3 linked regions of the Duganella zoogloeoides genome follow. The protein of the gene in region 2 interacts with the protein of the main gene of each other region in a pairwise test. Links are inferred from orthologs where the notes say so. Each region holds a gene or a part of one and is shown on either strand. Other genes may lie near its edges.

What was found.
Region 1: the proteins of SR858_RS10800 (region 2) and secB interact in binary tests that used the Escherichia coli proteins (3 or more experiments, as listed by UniProt). The link is inferred for Duganella zoogloeoides from one-to-one orthologs.
Region 3: the proteins of SR858_RS10800 (region 2) and lysA interact in binary tests that used the Escherichia coli proteins (3 or more experiments, as listed by UniProt). The link is inferred for Duganella zoogloeoides from one-to-one orthologs.

Annotation. Positions count from the first base shown.
Region 1 is NZ_CP140152.1:5,701,573-5,707,480, forward strand. Bases 2,955-5,908 are described here. They hold secB (protein-export chaperone SecB), read left to right. Parts: upstream 2,955-4,168; coding sequence 4,169-4,648; downstream 4,649-5,908. Other genes in these bases: gpmA (2,3-diphosphoglycerate-dependent phosphoglycerate mutase), read right to left, coding at 2,955-3,169; SR858_RS25035 (rhodanese-like domain-containing protein), read left to right, coding at 3,256-3,714; grxC (glutaredoxin 3), read left to right, coding at 3,730-3,990; SR858_RS25050 (SH3 domain-containing protein), read left to right, coding at 4,712-5,155; SR858_RS25055 (NAD(P)H-dependent glycerol-3-phosphate dehydrogenase), read left to right, coding at 5,152-5,908. In the rest of the region: SR858_RS25020 (S41 family peptidase), read right to left, coding at 1-857; SR858_RS25025 (murein hydrolase activator EnvC family protein), read right to left, coding at 865-2,343; more of gpmA, read right to left, coding at 2,423-2,954. UniProt on the Escherichia coli protein: One of the proteins required for the normal export of some preproteins out of the cell cytoplasm. It is a molecular chaperone that binds to a subset of precursor proteins, maintaining them in a translocation-competent state.
Region 2 is NZ_CP140152.1:2,441,570-2,449,866, forward strand. The notes cover bases 3,188-6,076. They hold SR858_RS10800 (response regulator transcription factor), read right to left. Parts: upstream 5,034-6,076; coding sequence 4,341-5,033; downstream 3,188-4,340. Other genes in these bases: SR858_RS10795 (sensor histidine kinase), read right to left, coding at 3,188-4,336; SR858_RS10805 (Spy/CpxP family protein refolding chaperone), read left to right, coding at 5,237-5,851; SR858_RS10810 (hypothetical protein), read left to right, coding at 5,921-6,076. In the rest of the region: dcd (dCTP deaminase), read left to right, coding at 1-305; SR858_RS10780 (class I SAM-dependent methyltransferase), read left to right, coding at 362-1,093; SR858_RS10785 (FlxA-like family protein), read left to right, coding at 1,206-1,589; SR858_RS10790 (PrpF domain-containing protein), read right to left, coding at 1,586-2,785; more of SR858_RS10795, read right to left, coding at 2,789-3,187; more of SR858_RS10810, read left to right, coding at 6,077-6,556; SR858_RS10815 (intradiol ring-cleavage dioxygenase), read left to right, coding at 6,637-7,524; SR858_RS10820 (YqaE/Pmp3 family membrane protein), read right to left, coding at 7,578-7,769; SR858_RS10825 (arginine/lysine/ornithine decarboxylase), read right to left, coding at 7,905-8,297. UniProt on the Escherichia coli protein: Response regulator member of the two-component regulatory system CpxA/CpxR which responds to envelope stress response by activating expression of downstream genes including cpxP, degP, dsbA and ppiA.
Region 3 is NZ_CP140152.1:5,480,369-5,488,597, forward strand. Bases 3,308-6,128 are described here. They hold lysA (diaminopimelate decarboxylase), read left to right. Parts: upstream 3,308-3,989; coding sequence 3,990-5,267; downstream 5,268-6,128. Other genes in these bases: cyaY (iron donor protein CyaY), read right to left, coding at 3,344-3,679; SR858_RS27800 (hypothetical protein), read left to right, coding at 3,797-3,985; SR858_RS24100 (protein-methionine-sulfoxide reductase heme-binding subunit MsrQ), read right to left, coding at 5,359-5,973; msrP (protein-methionine-sulfoxide reductase catalytic subunit MsrP), read right to left, coding at 5,987-6,128. In the rest of the region: SR858_RS24080 (pilus assembly protein PilM), read right to left, coding at 1-721; SR858_RS24085 (penicillin-binding protein 1A), read left to right, coding at 920-3,268; more of msrP, read right to left, coding at 6,129-6,967; c-type cytochrome biogenesis protein CcsB, read right to left, coding at 7,059-8,229. UniProt on the Escherichia coli protein: Specifically catalyzes the decarboxylation of meso-diaminopimelate (meso-DAP) to L-lysine. Is not active against the DD- or LL-isomers of diaminopimelate.

The sequences.
Region 1 (5,908 bases), 3.3 Mb from region 2 along the record:
CCCGGGGCATAAAACTCGGGGCGGGCATAGAAGGTTTCCTTGGCGCTGGCCAGCTGGCCGTTGGTGGACACCACCGCCGCATCGCGCGGCAGGAAGGCGGCCGAGACGCCGATGGCGCCCGGCACCACGCCACCGGGGTCGTTGCGCAAGTCCAGCACCAGGCCCTTGAGCTTGGGTTCCTTGGCGTACAGCTCATTGATCTTCTTGACCATGTCGTCCAGCGTGGGTTCCTGGAACTGCGAAATGCGCAGCCAGGCGTAGCCCGGCTCGATGATCTTGCCCTTGACGCTCTGCACGCGGATTTCCTGGCGCGTGATGGTCATGGTGAGCGGCTTGTCCTCGTCCTTGCGGCTCAGGGTCAGAGTAACCTTGGAGCCGGGCTCGCCGCGCATCTTTTTCACGCTCTCGTCGAGGTTCATGCCCTTGATCGGCGTGCCGTCGATGCGGGTGATCAGGTCGCCGGCCTTGATGCCGGCCTTGAACGCAGGCGTGTCCTCGATCGGCGACACCACCTTGATGTAGCCGTCTTCGGCGCTCACCTCGACGCCGATGCCGACGAACTTGCCGGACACGGTGTCGCGCATTTCGCGGAACGCGCGTTTATCAAGGTACACCGAGTGCGGATCGAGCGAGGACACCATGCCGGCGATGGCGTCGGTAACGAGCTTCTTGTCGTCAACGCTTTCCACGTAGTCGGTCTTGATCAGCCCGAACACATCGGACAACTGGCGCAATTCGGCCAGCGGCAATGGCGCGCCGGTGACTTTTTGTGCAATGGCGGAAAATTGCAGGGAAGCGGCAACGCCCGCCACCATGCCGATACCGATCAGACTGATACTCTTGAACTTGTTTGCCATGGTTTCCTTAGAACTTCACCCAACCCGACGGATCGAAAGCCGCGCCGCGCAGGCGAAGCTCAAAGTATAGCCCCGATTCTTCGTTGCCACCGCTGTTGCCCACGCTGGCAATCGCATCGCCGGCCTTGACCACGTCGCCGGGACGCTTGAGCAGCGACTGGTTGTTGCCGTAAATGCTCATGTACTGGCCGCCATGATCGACAATGATCAGGTTGCCGAAGCCGCGCAGCCACTCGGCAAACACCACCCGGCCACCGGCCACCGTGTGGATTTCGGCGCCTTCGGCCGCCTTGATGAACACGCCCTTCCAGGCCGGACCGTCGCCGCGCTTGCTGCCATATTTGGCCGCCACGCGGCCATTCACGGGCGCGCGCATCTGCCCCTTGAGGCTGGCAAAGGCGCCGGCCGGCGCCGCCGGTGCCAGTGCGATATCGGCGGCCCTGGCCGGCGGCTCCTTCGGTTCCGGCGGTACCGGCGTGGCAGCGACTTTCGGTTCGTCGGCGTCGATCGGATCGAGCTTGACCGGGGGCGGCGGCGTGACCGGGGTGGCTGGTTGCTGCGGCTTGATGGTGCCCGATTTGCCAGCGTTGGCCGTGGCGGCAGCCTTGGCCGCGGCCTCCCTGGCGGCAGCGGCGCGCGCCAGGCGCTGACGCTCGGCTTCGGCCGCCCTGGCTTTGGCCAGCGCGCGTTGCTCGGCTTCGGCCTTGGCCTTGGCGGCGGCGCGGGCGGCGGCCAGTTGCTCCTGGCGGCGCTTTTCGGCAGCGGCAGCGGCCGCCTGCTCCTCGATCAGCTTGTTCAGGCGCGTGACCAGGCCGCCGAGGCGCTGCTCGTCGCGCTCGACATTCCCGACTTCCTTGCGCTGGGCCACCAGTTTGCTCGAGAGCTGGGCCAGCAGCGCCGCGCGGCGTGCTTTTTCCTGCTCCAGCTTGCTCTTTTGCTGCAATTGTTCCTGGGCGATCTCGCCCAGTTCGTCCTTGGCGTTCTGGGTGGCGGCCTGGTTGTCCTCGACCGCCTTGAGGCTGGTGCGCAAACTTTCCAGCAATTTCGCCTGTGCTTGCGACACGTACGACAGCATTTGCAGGTCGCGGTTGATGCGGTTCGGGTTGTCGCCGGACAGCAGCAGCTTGATGCGGTCCTCGTTGCCGGCCACGTAGTGCTGGCGCAGCATTTGCGCCAGTTGCTGTTGCTGGTCCTTGACGGTCACGCTCAGGCGCTCGCGCTCGGCGCCAAGCGCGGTCAGCTTGCTGTTGGTATCGTTCTGCTCTTGCTGCAAGTCGCGCAGGGCGCGGTTGGCGTCCGAAATCGCCGCTTCCGATTCGGCCAGGGTATCGGCCGCGTCTTCCTTGGCGCTCTCGGTCTTGCCGATGTCTTTCTTGAGGGCGGTGAGTTTTTGCTGCAAGCTCGCGCGTTCGGCCTCGGCCAGCGCCTTTTGCTTGCTGCGCTCGGTCGGCTTGCCCGGCGCGGCGTGCGCCACCGGGACCGCCATCGAAGTTGCCAACGAGGCGGTGACCAGCAGCGCGGCACAGGCGCCGCGCCAGTTATTACTAAGCTTGGAAGAAGACAAATTACTTGGCCTTGCCCTGGTTGGCCACTGCCGCTTGCGCTGCCGCGATGGCGTCGGCGTCGCCGAGGTAGTAGTGGCGGATCGGTTTCAGGTCGGCGTCCAGTTCATACACGAGCGGCTGGCCGTTCGGGATGTTGAGGCCGACGATGTCGTTGTCGCTGATGCCGTCGAGCATCTTAATCAGTGCGCGCAAGCTGTTGCCGTGGGCCGAGATGATGATTTTTTTGCCGGCGCGGATGGCCGGGGCGATGTCCTCGTCCCACACCGGTACCACGCGGGCCACGGTGTCTTTCAGGCATTCGGTCAGCGGAATCTGTTCTTTCGACAGGCCGGCGTAGCGCGGGTCGTTGTACGAGACGCGGTCGTCGGAGACTTCGAGCGCTGGTGGCGGCGTGTCGTAGCTGCGGCGCCAGACCAGCACTTGCTCGTCGCCGTACTTGGCGGCGGTTTCGCCCTTGTCCAGGCCTTGCAGGGCGCCGTAGTGACGCTCATTGAGGCGCCAGTCGTTCTTGATCGGCACATACATCATGTCCATTTCGTCCAGCGCCAGCCACAGCGTGCGCACGGCGCGCTTCAGTACCGAGGTGTACGCCAGGTCGAAGGTAAAGCCCGACTCCTTGAGCACTTTGCCGGCGGCCTTGGCTTCGTTGATGCCTTTTTCGGTCAGATCGACGTCGGTCCAGCCGGTAAAGCGGTTCGACAAGTTCCAGGTGGATTCGCCATGGCGCATGAATACGATTTTGTACATGTGAATAATCTTCAAAGAAAGGTGAGTAAGAACGATCGCTGCTTCTATTTTATAATGCGCGGATTCATTTAAACCATTGGAACCCTGTGAAATTCTTCATTGACAATATTTTCCTGATCGCCGTGGTGCTCGTTTCCGGCGGCGCCCTGCTGTTCCCGATGCTGACCCAGCGCGGCAAGCGCGCCAACCCGGCCGACGTGACGCTCTTGATTAATCGCAGCAAGGCCACCATTGTAGATGTACGCGAGGCGAAAGACTTCGCGCTCGGCCACCTGCCGGACGCGAAGAACATCCCGTTTGCCGAATTCGACCAGCGCATCGGCGAACTGGACAAGTTCAAAAGCCGTACCATGGTCGTTGTGTGCCAGACTGGCGGCATGCGCGCGTCCACCGCCGCCAGCAAGCTCACCAAGGCCGGTTTCACCGCCGTGGTGACCCTCGATGGCGGTATTGCCGCGTGGAAAAAAGCCAACCTGCCGCTGGCAAAGCCCGCACAGGCCAAGCCATCGCTGGCGAAAACGCCGGCGAAACCGCAAGCCAAATAACTGGAAGGAAGCATGATGACTGCCGAAGTGACGATGTACACCACCGCCGTATGCCCCTATTGCATCCGCGCCGAACGGTTGCTGGAAGCGAAGGGCGTGACCGACCTGAAAAAAGTCCGCGTGGACCTCGATCCGCAGCAACGCATGCTGATGATGGAAAAAACCGGCCGCCGCACCGTGCCGCAGATTTACATCGGCGACACCCACGTCGGCGGCTTCGACGACCTGTATGCACTGGACCAGGCCGGCAAACTGACGCCCCTGCTCAACGGCTGATTGAACTTTTCAGTCAACTGCGAGACCAAATACAACGCCGGGCCAGAAAGTCTTGGTTGCGATGATGGTTTTGATACAATTGCCTTCGCGTTGATTTGAGCTGTAGCATTGCCCATACCAAGCACAACTTATATTGAACGGCTACGGCCGTTCTTGTTCACCATAACGAAAGCGCTCCATGTCTGAAGAAAATCTGCAACCAGTATTCCAAATCCAACGCGTCTACCTGAAAGACATGTCGCTGGAACAACCGAACTCGCCAGCTATCTTCCTGGAGCAGGAAGCGCCAAGCATCGAAGTCGCCCTGGACGTCGGCGCCGAGCCACTGGCCGAAGGCATCTTCGAATCGACCGTGACCATCACCGTGACCGCCAAGGTCAACGACAAGGTCGCTTTCCTGGTCGAAGGCAAGCAAGCCGGTATCTTCGAAGCCCGTAACATTCCAGCCGACCAGCTGGACCCGCTGCTGGGCATCGGTTGCCCGAACATCGTGTATCCATACCTGCGCGCCAACATCGCCGACGTGATCACCCGTGCCGGCTTCCCGCCAGTGCACCTGGCCGAGATCAACTTCGAAGTGTTCTACCAGCAGCGCCTGCAAGCCGTGGCTGAAGCCGCCGCTGCCGCACCAGCTGCCGATGGCACCACCACGCACTAAGCAATTCGTAGCATCCGCCGCCGGCGACTCTGCCGGCGGCTGTTTCACCAGACAAGGTTTGCAATGACATTTCCCCGTTTGATCGCCGCCCTGGCCATGACGCTGGCCGCTGCCGCCGGCCAGGCATACGACTTCAAAACGGTGGGCGCCGCGCCTGCGGTGCTGTACGACGCGCCTTCCACCAAGGGTGGCAAACTGTTCGTGGTGCCTCGCGGCGCCCCGCTCGAAGTCGTGCTCACCTATGGCGAATGGATCAAGGTCCGCGATATCAACGGCGACATGGCCTGGACCGAAGCGCGCAGCCTCACCGGCAAGCGCAACGTCATCGTGCGCGCCGCCAACCTCAAAGTACGCAGCACCCCGGACGACGCCGCCACTGCGGCCTTTATCGCCGACAAGGGCGTGCTGCTCGAAGTGCTGGACACCGCCGCCGGCGGCTGGCTCAAGGTCCGCCATAAAGACGGCGTGACCGGCTACGTCAAGAACGCCGATATCTGGGGCGTATGATTCCCGCTCAACAAACCGCAGTAGCCGGCACCCGCAAGGTTACCGTGCTGGGCGCTGGCGCCTGGGGCACGGCTGTCGCCATGGCACTGGCCCAGCGCCACGACGTGCTGCTGTGGGGCCGCAATGCCGCCGCCCTGCACGCCATGGGCGAAGCGCGCGAGAACACCGATTACCTGCCCGGCCACCCGTTTCCCGAACGCCTGCACGTGGCAGCCGATTTCGAGGCGGCGCTGGCCCACCCGGCTGGCCCCGACGGCCTGCTGATCGCGGCCTGCCCGGTGGCCGGCTTGCGGCCGTTATTGAAACAACTGAAACCCCACAACATCGCCCACGTGGTATGGCTGTGCAAGGGGTTCGAATACGACACCGGCCTGCTGCCGCACCAGATCGTGCGCGAAGAGCTTGGCGACGGTGTCGCTGGCGGCGCCCTGTCCGGCCCATCGTTCGCGCAGGAAGTGGCGCGCGGCCTGCCGTGCGCGCTGACCATCGCGTCTACCTCGAGCCAGCTGCGCGACAGCGTGGTGGCTGCCGTCCATGGAGGCAACGTGCGCGTCTATTCAAGCGCAGACCTGGTCGGCGTGGAAGTGGGTGGTGCAGTCAAAAATGTGCTGGCGATTGCCACCGGCGTGGCCGACGGCCTGGGCCTGGGCCTGAATGCCCGCGCCGCGCTGATCACGCGCGGCCTGGCCGAAATTACGCGCCTGGGCACCGCGCTGGGCGGCCAGGCCGAGACCTTCATGGGCTTAACCGGCA
Region 2 (8,297 bases):
CGTTCGCGCTGGCCCGCACCGTCGAATACTTCCGCATTCCGCGCAGCGTGCTGACCGTGTGCCTCGGCAAATCGACCTATGCCCGCTGCGGCATCATCGTCAACGTCACCCCGTTCGAGCCGGAATGGGAAGGTTATGTGACGCTGGAATTCTCCAACACCACGCCGCTGCCAGCCAAGATTTACGCCGGCGAAGGCTGCGCCCAGGTGCTGTTCTTCGAAAGCGACGAGCTGTGCGACGTCTCGTACAAGGACCGCAACGGCAAATACCAGGGACAGCACGGCGTCACCCTGCCGCGCGCATAACTGCGCGCGAGCCTGCAATCGATTAAAATTTGCTTTTTAATTAATCAGGCGACCAGATGGCAACGCAAGGCGAGCACGAATATTTCGAGAAAATTGGCCATGACGGCATGCAGCACGCCACGCACAAGCCCTGGTCCGATGCCGAATGCGGCCTGTACCTGATGGAGCTTGGCGCCATGCTCGGCTTGATGCCGGAGCGCGGGCGGTTGCTCGACATGGGCTGCGGCACCGGGTGGACCAGCGTGATGTTCGCCAAGCGCGGCTACGACGTGGTCGGTACCGACCTGGTGCCGCAGGCGATTGCGGCCGGTTACCAGCTCAAGGAAAAGGAAGGGCTGGAGAACCTGCAGTTCGTGGCGGCGGACTACGAGTCGCTTTCCTTCCGTGAAGAGTTCGACGTGGTGGTGTTTTTCGACTGCCTGCATCACGCGGTGGACGAAGTGAGCGCCCTGCAAAGCGCCTGGCGCGCCCTGAAGCCTGGCGGTATCTGCATTACCTCGGAACCTGGTTTGGGCCATGCGCGCCGGTCTGCCGCTGTGATGGCGGAGTTCGGCACGACCGAGCGTGATATGCATCCGGCCAAGATCATCCGTTCAGGCAAAAAAGCAGGCTTCCGCGACTTCAGCGTGCATCCGCATGCCTCTTATCTCTACATTGCCTTGTACCGCCAGACCGCCAACAGCCGCCTCGGCAAGCTGCTGCGAATTCCCGGCATGCGCACCTTGGTCGGCTTGTTTACCGTGCTGCTGTCGAAGCACCAGGCCGGGATCGTGGTGCTGCGAAAATAAACGCCAGCGGCCGGTGGTCTTAACGCTGCTTTACATCGCTTTACATGACGCGGGCTTCGGCCCGCGTTTGCTTTGCCGTTAACTCTTTAACAGAAACGTCAAGGAGTAAAAAATGGTATCAGCAATAGGATCGAGCACGGCAGCGGTGAGCACGAATTCGAGCACAAGCAGTGCATCCTCGGAAAGCAGCACCATCGCCAACCTGCAAAAGCAGATGCAGGCGCTGCAGAAGGATTTAACCGAGGCGAACAAGGATACCTCGGAGACGGGCCAGGCCAAGGCCAAGCTGCTGCAAACGCAGGTGGACGCGCTCCAGCAGCAGATCGCCCAGTTGCAGGCGCAGGCCGCGCAGAAGGCTCAACAACAGCAGGCCGCATCGGCTGCATCGGCCACGGCCGCCGATACCGCCACCACCGACACGGCAACCGCCACCAGTACCAGCGCCGCCAAGTCGCGCTACGACACGCTCGGTTCCATCATCGATACGACGGCTTAAACGACACGCTCCATGACGGCGGCCACCAGCGCCGCCGACGCCCGGTACAACGGCACATGGCCGCGCAACAGCACCTGGGCGCTGCGCCGATAGGCGGCGCTACGGATCTCGGGCAGCCCGGCCGCCATGCGCGCCACCACGGTCGCATCGAGGATGCCGGCCGGATTTTCGATGCCGACCTCCACGTCGGCAAACGCGCTGCCAAGCGACGGCACGCCGTGCGCCACCCGCTGCGCCACCGAGCCCGGCACCAGCACGGCCGCCGCCAGGCAACAACCGCCGGACACCGCCATCGACGCGTGCCCCAGTTGCGGCGTGAAGTAGCGGGTGGCGATATTGCCGCCTGCTTGCGGCGCGCCGACGATGCAAATCTTGGGGATGGTTTCGCTGCGCGCCAGCTCGTCTTCGGTCATCAGGGCGCCATCGCGCCGGCGCAAGCCCATGCGCAAGCCCGCTGCCACCCACAGGCGCTGCAAGGTTTGCTTGAAGACCGGGTCGGCATCGAGTTCGGCGATCGATTCGTGCGCGGTCTTGCCCAGCTCGGCCGCATCGCAGATCACCATCGGCACCGCCACATCCACGCACGACACCGAATAGCCGTCGATCAGATCGACCACGCTGCCGGTGGGCAGCAGCCGACCGGTCTTGGCACCCACGGGCGATTGCATGAACAGGTCCACGGCCGGGTAGGCGCCATCGACGCCCGGTATCTCTGCGGTGACGAAGCTGCCGTCAGGCGCCGCCTGCATGCGCGAGACAGTGTTCACGCCCGTGTTGGCGTTGCGTATCCGAAGGTCCGCCGATGAAGTCACCAGGCCGCTATCGGTCGCCCACAACTGCAGGGCAGCCGACATATTGCCGCAATTAACGCTCCAGTCGATGGCGCCGTGGTTGTGCGCCAGCTGGGCCAGCGTGCTGACCAGCACATCGCCTTCCGGGTCCGGTTCGATCGCGGCGAAGAACACCTTGTTGCTGGTGGGGCTGCCGCGTCCCAGGCCGGTGATTTGCTTGTTGCGGTCGTTTTTCCCGGCCAGCGGCACGCCCATCAGGTGGCGCAGCAGTTCTTCGCGCAGTGCCAGGTCCTGCGGTGACCAGCGCTCCCACAGTACCAGCCCGGTGGAGGTGCCGCCGCGCATGTGGTGGACCGGAAATTCCAGCACACCGTGGCGTAGGCGCGGGGCGAAGGATTCATCCATGGCTCAAATCGGCTTGACCGGCAAGATGATCTCCACGCACAGCCCGCCACCCTCGCGGTTGCTGGCACGGATGAAGCCGCCATGCGCTTCGATCACGTGCTGGGCAATTGCCAGGCCGAGGCCGTGGCCTTCGGTGCTGGCGTTGCTGGAGCGGAAGAAGGGCTGGAAGATGGTGTCCAGGTCGGCCGGCGCCACGCCGGGGCCACGGTCCAGCACGCGTATCGACAGGCGTTGCGCACCGGGCAGTGCCTGCACTTGCAGTTGCACCTCGCCGCCCTCGGGGCTGTGCTTGATGGCGTTGCGCACCACGTTTTCGATGGCGCGGCCCAGCAGGTCGGTCTGGCCGATCACGATCACGTCGGCTTCGCCTTGCTGCGTGACGGTGCGCTGCTGGCTGGTCGCTTCGAAACGGGCGTCGTCGGCAATCTGGTCGATCAGGTCGGCCATGCTGATTTCTTCCTGGCTGGCCTTGATGGCGCCCGCTTCCAGGCGGGCCAGGGTGAGCAGTTCACCGACCAGCTTGTCCATGCGTACGCTTTCGCGCTCCACCCGCTCCATCGACGCTGCCATCTTGTCAGGCTGCTGGTGGGCCAGGCCGATTGCGGCCTGCAGGCGCGCCAGTGGCGAGCGCAGTTCGTGCGAGACGTCGTGCAGCAGGCGGGTCTGGCCGTCGATCAGGCTGCGCAAGCGCGCGGTCATGCGGTCGAAGTCGCGGCCCAGGTCGTTGAGCTCGGTACCGCGCTTGCCGGTGGCATTGACAAAGCGCGGCGACAGATCGCCGCCGGCGGCAGCGTCGAACGCCTGGCGCAGCGCCTGGATCGGACGTGAAAAATACCAGGCCAGCAGGAACGAGAACAGCAGGCTGGCCAGCACGGCCGCCATCAGCGGCACCCACGGCGTGAGCGGCTGGAAGCGCGGGCCCATCGGTCCGCGCATGTCGCCGCCTGGCGGCCCGCGCAGATCGGCGCCTGGCGTTGCGCCCGGATTCATCTGGCCTCCTTGTCCACCTTGACCCGCCCGGTTCGGTTGGCCCGGCTGCTCCCAACGCGGTGGCGGCTGGCCACCGGGCATGCCCTCGCGGCTCATGAACATGCGCACGTCGCGGTCGTTGATGCCAAGCAGTGAGCGCTCCTTGTCGTAGCCGCGCATCCGTTCGGACGACGGCAGGAACAGCAGGTAGCGGTTGCCTTGCGGATCGTAGACATGGCGCACCACGCGGCGGCGCTCCTCGTCGCGCAGCAGGGCGCGCGATTCGCGCAGCATGGCGTCGCTGACGATGCGGCCCAGCAGCTCGCGGCCGGCATCGTTGACGGCGTACACGCGGCGGCGGTCCATGTTTTCCAGCATGCGCTTGAGCGCATTGGCGCCGCCAAATTCGAGCGTGGCGGCAGCGGAATTGATCGCCATTTCCGCCGGCGGGCTGGTGTCGATGTCGGTTTGCTCGGCCTGCTGGTTGCGGTTCTTGAGCCACACCGCGCCGCCGATGCCCACGGTGGCCGCCAGTTGCGCCAGCAGGATGCACACGAAGAACTTCCAGAACAAACGGCCCACGGGCTTACTCCTTGATCAGCTGATAGCCCAGGCGATACACGGTTTGCAGGCAGGAGCGGCCGTCGGCGATGGTGCCGAGCTTGTGGCGCAGGCTCGACAGGTGAACGTCGATGTTGCGGTCGAAGCGCGCCAGCGGACGGCCCAGGCCCTGTTCCGACAGGGTGTTCTTGCTGACCGGGCGGCCGGCGTTGCGGGCCAGCACTTCGAGCAGGTTGAATTCGGTGCTGGTCAGCTCCAGCTTGCCGCCGGCCCAGGTGGCGCGCCGCTGTTCCGGCCACATGGTCAGCTGGCCGACCACGATGGCCGAGGCGTTGCCGCTATCGGCCGGCACGCTGTGGGCGCGGCGCAGGATGGCGCGGATGCGCGCGGTCAGTTCGCGCGGGGTGCACGGTTTGGCGACGTAATCGTCGGCGCCCAGTTCCAGGCCCACGATGCGGTCGGTGTCGTCGCCGCGGCCGGTCAGCATCAGGATCGGCAACTGGCTGTTGGTGCGGATGCGGCGCAGGGTTTCCAGGCCATTCATGCGCGGCATCATGACGTCGAGGATGGCGATCGCATAGGCGCCCGTACTCGCTTCGATGGTGCCGGCCTCGCCATCGTGCACGGCCTTGACGTCGAAACCTTCCTGTTCCAGGTATTCCTTGAACATGCCGACCAGTTCGATGTCGTCGTCTATCAGCAGTACTTTGCTCTTCATGTGCAGCGATTCTTTCTATGGGGATCGCCCATCATAACAGCCCTTGTATACGGAAAGGGGCGTTTTACCCCGTTTTACAACGCGTTGCCTTTCAGAAATTAACTGTCAAAACGGCCTCTTTACGCGTTTTTACGTTGCTCTTACGTCACTTAACACCGGGCAACTAGACAATGATGGTTCCCTGAGCAACCCGAGGATGACGCATGAAAAACACCAAACAACGCTTGAACCATATCCTGCTGGCTGCCGCCGTGGCGCTGCCGCTGCTGTCCGCCGCTGGCGCCGCCCGCACCGAAGAAATCAATGGCGAGCACCCGCCTGCCATGGACGGCGGCGAGCATGGCGGTCCTGGAGGCCGCAGTGGCCCCGGTCCTGCTGGTCTGGATCGTGGTCCCGGCAATGATCCCCATGGTGCTGGCGGTCCGGGCGGCCTGCCACCCGGCTTCGGTCCAGGACCCGGCTTCGGTCCCGGCCCCGATGGACACCCACCGCTGTTCCGCGACGTGGAACTGACCGACGCCCAGGAAGACAAGATATTTGCCATCCTGCACGCGGAAAAGCCTTACCTGCGCGAACAAGCCAGGGCTGCCGCCAAGGCCGACGAAGCGCTGCGGGCGCTCGCCACTGCCGACAAGTACGACGATGCCAAGGCCGCGTCGCTGGCACAAGCGGTCGCCACGGCCGGCGCCAATATCGCGCTGCAGCACGTGCGCACCCGTCAAAAGCTGCTGGCCGTACTCACGCCGGAGCAGCGCCAGAAACAGGCCGAACAGCGTAAAGAGCGCGACGACCGCCAATCCCGCCGTCCACGCGGCTAGGCCAGCCTGAGCTGTCAGCAAGTCATTAATGAGTCGTACTGAGCTTTAACTTTATTTGCGGAGCATCCCATGTCGATCAGTGCCATCAATTCCACCTCTGCCACCAGCGCCGCCAGCTTCCTGAGCCGTGTGGGTAGCAGCAATGCCGCCAGCAGCGCGGAAGCCGCGCGCCGGCCGCCACCGCCTGACGGCGGCGGCCTGATCGGCGCCATTTCGGATGCCCTTGAATCGATCGGCATCAGCGACCTGTCCACCGCCGGCACCGACACCAGTACCGCCGACACCGAAGCGGGCGCCAGCAGCGACGAAGTGGCGGATGCCCTGGGCGGCTTCCTGCAAAGCCTGATGGGGGCGCTGCACGCCCAGCACGCCAGCAGCAGCGAGGCGTCGTCCGCTTACAGCGAAGGCCAGGGGCAGGGCGGCCCGGGCAAGCTGGAAACCGACCTGCAAAGCCTGCTGTCGAAGCTGACGTCGGGGGGCAGCGAGAGTGCCGACAGCAGCGACGGCTTGAGTGACCTGGAGGCAGCATTCCAGAACCTGCTCGACAAGGTGGACACCAGCACCGCCGGCAGCGACAGCACCAGCGGCACCAGCGGCACCAGCGGCAACGACACCAGCGCCAGGCTGGCCAGCTTCCTGCAAGCCTTGCAGTCGAAGGTGGGCAGCAGTGGCAGCAGCGGCAACCTGGTTAACACGACGGTGTAGCCCAACAAATCCAGCCAGCCAATCGCCGCGCATGCCGCCGGCGGTTTTATTTCTTGAATTTTCAGAGTAGAGGAGCAAGCATGGACCACCATGATGACCACCACCCGCATGACCACAGCCTGGCCGCCGACCTGGCCGCCATGCTCAACCTGAGCAGCGACCGCCGCCAGACCTTGCGCTGGCTGCTGGCCGGCGCGTCGGCGCTGCCGATCCTCGGTTGCGGCGGTGGTTCGGACTCGGACACCTCGACCGGCACAACCACCACCACGCCGGCGACCGGCACCACCACCACGCCCGTGACCACCACCACGCCGACCGGCTCGTGCTCGGTGATTCCGGAAGAAACCGGCGGCCCGTATCCGGCCGACGGCACCAACAGCAATGCCAGTGGCGTGGTCAATGTGCTCACGCAGTCGGGCGTGGTGCGCAGCGATATCCGCAGCAGCTTCAATGGCGCCACCGGCACGGCGGCCGGCGTGCCGCTGACCATCAAGCTGCAAATCGTCAATGTAGGCGGCAGTTGCGCCACGCTGGAAGGCTTCGCCGTCTACCTGTGGCATTGCGACCGCGACGGCAACTACTCGCTGTATTCGAGCGGCGTGACAACGCAGAACTACCTGCGTGGTGTGCAGGTGAGCGACAGCAGCGGCAATGTGAGTTTTACCTCGATTTATCCGGGCTGCTATTCGGGTCGGGTGCCGCACGTGCACTTCGAGGTGTATCGCACGCTGACGGCGGCCACCAGCGCCTCGAACCGCCTCAAGACGTCGCAATTCGCATTCCCGGATGCGGCCAGCAACGCCGTGTACGCCACCGCCGGCTACAGCGCCAGCGTGCGCAATATGGCGCAGATCAGCCTGGCGACGGACAACGTGTTCAGCGACGGCGCAACGCTGCAAACGGTGACCATCACCGGCAATGTCACCGATGGCTACGTGGCGACGCTGACGGTAGGGGTCGCGGCCTGACGGGAGGCAGGCGTTTGCACAGGAATAAAGGCAGCCGAGGCTGCCTTTATTGTTTACCGTCCGCCCATGGCGTTGCGGATTTTCTGGTCGGTCTTGTACTGGCTCAGCGCGTACACGGCCCAGATCGCGGCGGGCAGCCAGCCGATCACCGTGACTTGCAGGATCAGGCAAATGATGCCCGCCATCGGACGACCGATGGTGAAAAAGGTGAGCCACGGCAGCAGCAGTGCAATGATCAGGCGCATACGTTTATCTCTCTTGGCCTGCGAACGACAGGAGCGTTCGGACAACATGTCCGTAGAGCCAATTTAGCATAAAAAAAGAGCGGCCGAAGCCGCTCTCTCTTGTGCAGTGTGAGGCAGTAAACACTGCCCGCTACATCACTGTTTCACGCAATCGACGAAGTAACCACGCTTGCCGTCCACTTCGCGTTTTACCAGGCCGTGCACATCGGTTTCGAAGCCGGGGAAGCGCTCGTTGAAATCGCGCGCGAAGCGCAGGTAATCGACGATGGTCTTGTTGAAACGCTCGCCCGGGATCAGGAGCGGAATGCCCGGTGGGTAAGGCGTCAGCAGGATCGACGTGATGCGGCCTTCCAGGTCTTCGATCGCCACGCGCTCGATTTCGCGGTGGGCCATCTTGGCAAATGCGTCCGACGGTTTCATGGCCGGGATCATGTCCGACAAGTACATCTCGGTGGTGAGGCGCGCCACGTCGTAGGCCTTGTAGAAGTCGTGGATCTGCTGGCACAGGTCGCGCAGGCCCATCGACTC
Region 3 (8,229 bases), 3.0 Mb from region 2 along the record:
TGCCATAGGCGCGCACGATGTCGTGGGTGAGCGAGTTGCCGCCGAACGGCTGCTCGCGCTCATAGACGGTGGCGCCGTCGAGCATGACGGAAATGTGCGTGACCTGGGCGCCCACCTGGAACAGCGCCACCACGCGGCCGGCGCCGGCTTCGGGCATCAGCGCGGTGACGCGGTCGAGCGCGGCGCGGGCGGCGTATGATTCGATGTCCATCACCGTCGCTTTCAAACCGGATGCCTCGGCGATCGCCACGCGGTCCTCGATTTTTTCGCGGCGCGACGCGGCCAGCATCACTTCCACATCTTCGGGCGAATTGGCGGGGCCGATGATGTCGAAGTCCAGGCTCACTTCGTCGAGCGCAAACGGAATGTACTGGCTGGCTTCGGACTCGACCTGCATTTCCAGTTGTTCTTCCGACAGCCCGGCAGCGAGGATGATTTTCTTGGTGATCACCGACGCCGGCGGCATGCCCAGCGCTACCAGCTTGGCGCGGGTGCCGCTTTTCTTGCACACGCGGCGCACGGTTTCCACCACCTGGTCCATGTTCTCGATGGCGCCATCGACCACGGCGCCGCGCGGCAGCGCCTCGGCCGCATAACGCTCGAGGCGCAACTCGTCCTTGGCGCCCTGTGCCAGCTCCACCAATCGTACGCAAGATGTACTGATGTCAATACCAATCAACGGCGGATTACGAGGGCCGAACAGGGCCTGGAATGCGTTCATGCGCCTCCCGAGAGTGAACTCCTACAGTAAGTCGAGCCTGTATCGGTGTAAAGGTATTTCTGTCGTGCACGATTCGCTTTCGCCACACTTGTTACGGTCGATCATGCTAGCTGTACCAAAACCGGGCCGCCACAGGCGCGCCGCTGGTTCGGCACTCGCTTATAATGGCCCGGATTATTTTCAGAAAGATCGAACTGCATGGCTTCTTCCAAATCGGCTCCTCCCACCGGCGACGGCGGTACTCCGCGTAAAACCAGATCCGCATCGCGTTTCTTCCTGATGGCCGGCCTGTCCGTGCTGGGCCTGGGCGTGGGCGGCGTGCTGCTGGTGGTCTTCGGGCTGGCAATGGCCTACCCCAACCTGCCCGAGCTCGACACCCTGACCGACTATCGCCCCAAGATGCCGCTGCGGATCTTCTCGGCCGATAACGTCCTGATCGGTGAGTTCGGCGAGGAACGCCGCAACCTGGTGCGTATCAAGGACATTCCCGATGTGATGAAGAAGGCCGTGCTGGCCATCGAGGATGACCGCTTTTACGAACACGGCGGCGTCGATTACACCGGCATCCTGCGCGCGGCCGTGCATAACGCCACCGGCGGCGCCAAGCAGGGCGCATCGACCATCACCCAACAAGTCGCGCGCAACTTTTTCCTTTCTAGCGAACAGACCATCAAGCGCAAGGTCTATGAAATGCTGCTGGCCTGGAAGATCGAGAAAAACCTCAGCAAGGACCAGATTCTCGAGGTCTATATGAACCAGATTTACCTGGGCCAGCGCGCCTATGGTTTCTCGTCGGCCGCGCAAATTTACTTTGGCAAGAATATCCGCGACATCACCGTGGCCGAAGCGGCCATGCTGGCTGGCTTGCCGAAAGCGCCATCGGCCTACAATCCGGTCGTCAATCCCAAGCGCGCGCGCACGCGCCAACAGTACATCCTCACACGCATGCACGCGCTCGGCTATATCAGCGACCTGCAGTACGAGGAAGCGCGCGCCGAGCAGCTCAAGGTCAAGACCGACAGCAGCGAGTTCGGCGTGCACGCCGAATACGTGGCCGAAATGGCACGCCAGCTGGTCTATGAACAATTCAAGGAAGACACGTATACGCGTGGCCTGAACGTCTTCACCACCATCACCAAGGCCGACCAGGACGCCGCCTACCTGGCGCTGCGCAAGGGTGTCATGGACTACGAGCGCCGCCACCCGTACCGCGGCCCGGAAGCGTACATCGACATTCCGTCGAAGAAGGAAGATGCCGACGACGCCATCGAGACCGAGCTGGCCGACCACCCGGACAGCGACGACATCATCGCCGCCATCGTGCTGCAGGCCACGCCGCAGCTGATCGTGGCGGTCACCGCCTCCGGCGAGGAAATCCGCATCAGCGGCGCCGGCCTGGCCATGGGCCGCGCCTGGCTGTCGGACAAGGCTGCGCCCAACAAGCGCATCCGCCGGGGCGCCGTGGTGCGCGTGATGCGCGAAGAGAAGGACTGGGAACTGACGCAAATGCCGCAGATCGAATCGGCCTTTGTGGCGGCAAGCACCGAGGATGGCGCCATCAAGGCCATGGTGGGCGGCTTCGACTACAACCGCAACAAGTTCAACCACGTGACGCAGGCGTGGCGCCAGCCCGGCTCGTCGTTCAAGCCGTTCATCTACTCGGCCTCGCTCGAGCGCGGCCTGTCGCCAGCCACCATCATCAACGATGCGCCGATCTCGTTCGATGCCGGTCAGACCGGCGGCCAGGCGTGGGAACCGAAGAACTACGACGGCAAGTACGACGGTCCGATGACCATGCGCCGCGGCCTGACGAAATCGAAAAACATGATTTCGATCCGCATCCTGCACAAGATCGGCGCCAAGTATGGCCAGGAATACACCACGCGCTTCGGTTTCGACGCCGACAAGAACCCGCCGTACCTGACCCTGGCGCTGGGCGCGGGCAACGTCACGCCGCTGCAAATGGCCGGCGCCTACGCCGTATTCGCCAATGGCGGCTACAAGGTGAGCCCGTACCTGATCGCCAAGGTCACCGACGCCGACGGCAAGATCCTGTCGCAAGCGACGCCCGACAAGGCCGGCGACGAAAAGAACCGCGTGATCGACGAGCGCAACGCCTTCCTGATGGACAGCATGCTCAAGGACGTGGTGCGCTTCGGCACGGCTGCCAAGGCGCTGGCGCTCAAGCGTCCGGACATTTCCGGCAAGACCGGCACCACCAACGATTCGATCGACGCCTGGTTCGCTGGCTATCAACCGAAGCTGGTCGGCGTGGCCTGGATCGGCTACGACCAGCCGCGCAACCTGGGCAACCGCGAAACCGGCGGCGGCCTGGCGCTGCCGATCTGGATCAACTACATGCAAAAGGCGCTCAAGAACATCCCGATCGAGGAACGCGCGGTACCGGAAGGCGTGATGCTGGTCGGCGACGAGTACTACTATGCCGAGAACCCACCGGGCACCGGCGTGCACAATATCGACGGCGCCAACCAGGGCACCCCGGCCGAAGAAAAGGCCAAGGACGCAGTCAAGAACGAGTTGTTCTAGGGGAAGCTCGCCAGCCGGGCTGGCATAAAAAACGGCGGCCCTCGGGCCGCCGTTGTTGTATCTGCACCCAGTTTTTTAACCGGCCGTGATCACCACGGGCGCCCCACCCTGCGCGCTGACCATCTCCGACAGCGAGGCCAGCATTTCCGAGCCGTCGCGGGTGTTGATCCACTGGCCTTCGACTTGGCGATAGTGGTAGCCGCCCGAGCGCGACGCCACCCACAGTTCCTTCATCGCCGCCTGGCTGTTGACGATGATCTTGGAACCGTTGTGGAGGAATTCGATTTCGAGCACATTGCCGCTGCGGCTGCATTCGACGTCGATCATGTCTTCGTCGTTCAATTTGTCCAACGCCGCCTCGATGGCGTCGAGGGTGGCCTCGGCCTGCGCCAGGAATTCTGAATCGCCCATGCTAAACTCCAGTATCTATAGTCAATCCGTGATTCTATCGTGAAGTCTGCCCCGACATCCCCTATTCGTTATGCTGTCTCTCCGATTATCGGCGCCGCCACCCTGGCGCTGACGGTCATGCTCGGCGGTTGCGGCCAACCCGGCCCGCTCTACCTGCCCAAGCCGCCAGTAACAAAACCTGCCAAAAGCAGCACGGTCCCGGTATCCCCGGCCGCCGAGCCGCCGGCGCCCATCGTGCCGACGCCGGCCGAGCCACTGGCTCCGCCGTCCATGCAGTCCCCCACCACCGTACCGTCCACTAAATAATTCTATGTCGCAATTTTCGTATCAAGACGGCGTGCTGCACGCCGAAGGCGTGTCGCTGGCCGCCATCGCCGCCGAGCATGGCACCCCGACCTATGTCTATTCCAAGGCCGCGCTGCTGGGCAATTTCGCCGCGTACGCCGACGCCTGCCAGGGCCGCGACGCACTGGTGTGCTACGCCATGAAGGCCAACTCCAACCTGGCCATCCTCGACCTGCTGGCCCGCCAGGGCGCCGGCTTCGACATCGTCTCCGGCGGCGAGCTGCAGCGCGTGCTGGCCGCAGGCGGCGACCCGGGCAAGGTGATTTTCTCGGGCGTAGGCAAGAGCGTCGATGAAATGCGCCTGGCGCTGTCGCACGACATCCTGTGCTTCAACGTCGAATCGATCCCCGAGCTGCACCGCTTGAACGACGTGGCCGGGTCCATGGGCAAGACCGCGCGCATCTCGCTGCGCGTCAACCCCAACGTCGATCCGAAAACCCACCCGTACATCGCCACCGGCCTGAAAGCGAGCAAATTCGGCGTGGCCTTTGACGATGCACTGGACACCTACCGCGCCGCTGCCGCGCTGCCGCATATCGACGTGGCCGGCATCGACTGCCACATCGGCTCGCAACTGCTGGACGACCAGCCGCTGCTCGAAGCATTGGACCGCCTGATTGAACTGATCGACCGCCTCGGCGACGAAGGCATCACCTTGCACCACCTCGACATGGGCGGCGGCATCGGCATCGACTACCGCGAAGCAGGCGAAGCCGCACCGGTGCCGGTGGGCGACTACCTGGGCCGCGTGTTCGCCCGCATCGACGCCTGGCGCGCCGAGCGTTACGACGGCCAACCAATCAAAGTGATTTTTGAGCCGGGCCGCTCGATCGTGGGCGACACCGGCGTGCTGCTGACCCGCGTGGAATTCATCAAGCACGGCGAAGAAAAGAACTTCTGCATCGTCGATGCCGCCATGAACGACATGGCCCGCCCGGCCCTGTACCAGGCCTGGATGGACATGCAGCCGGTGGTGCAAGGCCAGGCCGAGAGCAAGACCTACGACATCGTCGGCCCGATCTGCGAATCGGGCGACTGGCTGGCCCGCGACCGCGCGCTGGCGGTGGCAGCCGGCGACCTGCTGGTGATGCACTCGGCAGGCGCCTACGGCATGACCATGGCCTCCAACTACAATACCCGTGGCCGCGCCGCCGAAATCATCGTTGACGGCACTACGGCCCACATCGTCCGTCGCCGCGAAACCCCGGCGGAACTCTACGCCCTGGAATCGCTGATCAGCTAACACTTCGGGGTCAGTGCCGACATTCGGACACGAACTCAAGCTTTAGCAGCTGAGCTTGTGTCCGAATGTCGGCACTGACCCCGAACTTGTTTCAGGCTTTGGCCTGCTTGCGCAGTGCCCAGAACACTCTCAAGCCCAGCAGCACTGCCAGGATCGAACCGTAGATGATCGGCTCGGTGAAGTTGTGCTTGCCTGCTTTCATCCACCAGAAGTGCAGGATCGCCAGCGGCGCGATCACGTAGATCAGCCGGTGCAGCCACTGCCAGCGCTTGCCGCCCAGGCGGCGGATCATGGCGTTGGTGCTGGTGGCCGCCAGCGGGATCAGCAGCACGAAGGCGATGAAACCAACCGTGATGAACGGCCGCCGCAGCACGTCTTTCCACATTTCAGCCAGATCGAAGAAATGATCGAACCATAAAAACGTCATGAAGTGCAGCACGCCGTAAAAGAACATGAACAGCCCCAGCATGCGGCGCAGCTTGACCAGCCAGTTCCATTTGGTTAAACGTCGCAAGGGCGTGATCGCCAGCGTGATGCACAGGAAATACAGGGTCCAGTCGCCGGTGGAGCGCGTGATGAATTCGAGCGGTTCCACCAGTTGCCCGGTCACCGTCAGATAGACCATGCGCGCCAGCGGGATCAGGGCGGCCAGGAACACGATCGCCTTGATCAGGCTGGTGTGGCGCGCGGTGGGATTGAAAGCCATGCTGCGTAGCGCCTCAATAGAATTTTTTCAGGTCCATGCCGGCGTACAGCGGCGCGACGTCGCTGTAACCGTTGAACATCAGCGTCTTGCGCTTGCGGGCCAGGAAGCCGTCTTCGCCGATGCGGCGCTCGGACGCCTGCGACCAGCGCGGGTGATCGACCTCGGGATTCACATTCGAGTAGAAGCCGTACTCGCGCGGCGCCGAGATATTCCACGATGTGCGCGGCAGGTCCTTTACAAAACGGATCTTGACGATCGACTTGGCGGACTTAAAACCATACTTCCACGGCAAGACCATGCGCACCGGCGCGCCGTTCTGGTTCGGCAGCACTTCGCCATACATGCCAAAGGTGAGCAGCGCCAGCGGGTGATTGGCTTCGTCGATGCGCAGCCCTTCCGTGTACGGCCACTCGAGCACGCGGCTGTTCACGCCCGGCATCTGCTTGCGGTCGTTGAGGGTGATGAATTCCACGTACTTGGCGTTGCCGGTCGGCTCGACCTTCTTGATGATTTCGGAGAACGAGTAGCCCACCCACGGAATCACCATCGACCAGCCTTCGACGCAGCGCAGCCGGTAAATGCGCTCTTCCATTGGCGCGAGCTTGAGCAGTGCATCGATGTCGAGCGTCATCGGTTTCTTGACTTCGCCCTCGATCTGCACCGTCCACGGCCGGGTTTTCAGGGTGCCGGCGTTGGCCGCCGGATCGCTCTTGTCGGTGCCGAACTCGTAGAAATTGTTGTAGGTGGTGGCGTCCTTGTACGGCGTCTGCTTGTCGAGCGCCGAATAGGCGGGATTGAGCCTGGCCGGCAGCTTGGCCAGGCCGGCGCCTTGGGCAAACGCTTCGCGGTTGGCCATTTCCAGCAGCGCGGCGCTGCCGATGGCGCCGGCAGCGACCTGCTTGATGAAGGTGCGACGCGACTCGTACAGCGCGCGCGGTGTGATTTCCGACGAAAACGGCAGTTCGATACCGTTGGGGCTACGCTTGATCAGCATGTTGACTCCAGAAAAGGTACAAGGCAATGTCGCAACCTTACACCAATCCCGGAAAACAGATATTACGGCTCAGTTAACCTTGAAAAATGTTTTATAGCTTGCCATACGAGTGCAGGCCCGACAGGAACATGTTCACGCCGAGGAAGGCGAACGTGGTCACCAACAGGCCCACCAGCGCCCACCAGGCCGCCGGACGGCCGCGCAAGCCCGTCATCAGGCGCATGTGCAACCAGGCAGCGTAGTTGAGCCAGACGATCAGCGCCCAGGTCTCTTTCGGATCCCACGACCAGTAGCCGCCCCACGCTTCCGCCGCCCACAGCGCGCCGAGGATGGTCGCGATGGTGAAGAAGGCGAAACCGGCCGAGATGGCCTTGTACATGACGTCGTCCAGGACCTCGAGCGACGGCAGGCGGTCCACCAGCCGGTTCGACGATTTGAGCAGGTAGGCCACCGCCACCATCGCCGCCAGCGCGAAGTTACCGTAGCCAATGAAGTTGGCCGGCACGTGGATCTTCATCCACCAGCTTTGCAGGGCCGGCAGCAGCGGCTGAATTTCGGCGGCATCGCGCGAGGTGGTGTACCAGAACAGGAAGCCGATGGCGGCAGTAATGATCAACAGCACGAACGGCCCCATTTGCCGGGTCTTGTAACGGTCCTCGAAGTACAGGTAGAACATCGAGGTGATCAGCGCGAACAGGATGAACACTTCGTACAGGTTGGAGACGGGAATGTGGCCCACGTCGGCACCGACCAGGTACGACTCGTACCAGCGCACCATCATGCCGGTCCAGCCCAGTACCACGGCAGCCCAGCTGAGCTTGGTGCCGAGGCTGCTCCACGCGTCCGACTTGCCGGCAAAGCCGATCCCGTAGAACAGCGTGGACAGGCAGAACATCACGCTCATCCATAAAATCGCCGACTGGCTCGAGATCATGTACCGCAGCCAGAATTTTTGGGTCCCCATGTCGAGCTGGCCTGCGTACATCGAGACCGCCCACAAGGACAGCACCGCGACCAGCGCCATCACCCAGCGCACCGGTTTCCAGTGCCAGCCCAGCGCCGCGAACACGGGCGCGCACAGCAGCATGATCGCTTCCTCGTACACGTCCATGAAGTGGCCGTAGCGGTTGAAGGCAAACACGGCGCCCGCCAGCAGCGCGGCGGCAAACAGCCAGTCCACGACGGTCAGGCGCTTGAAGTAGCCGGGCGCCTGCACATAGGTGCCGCCGGTGGCCTCGGTGGGGGTGGTCCGGGTTGATTTT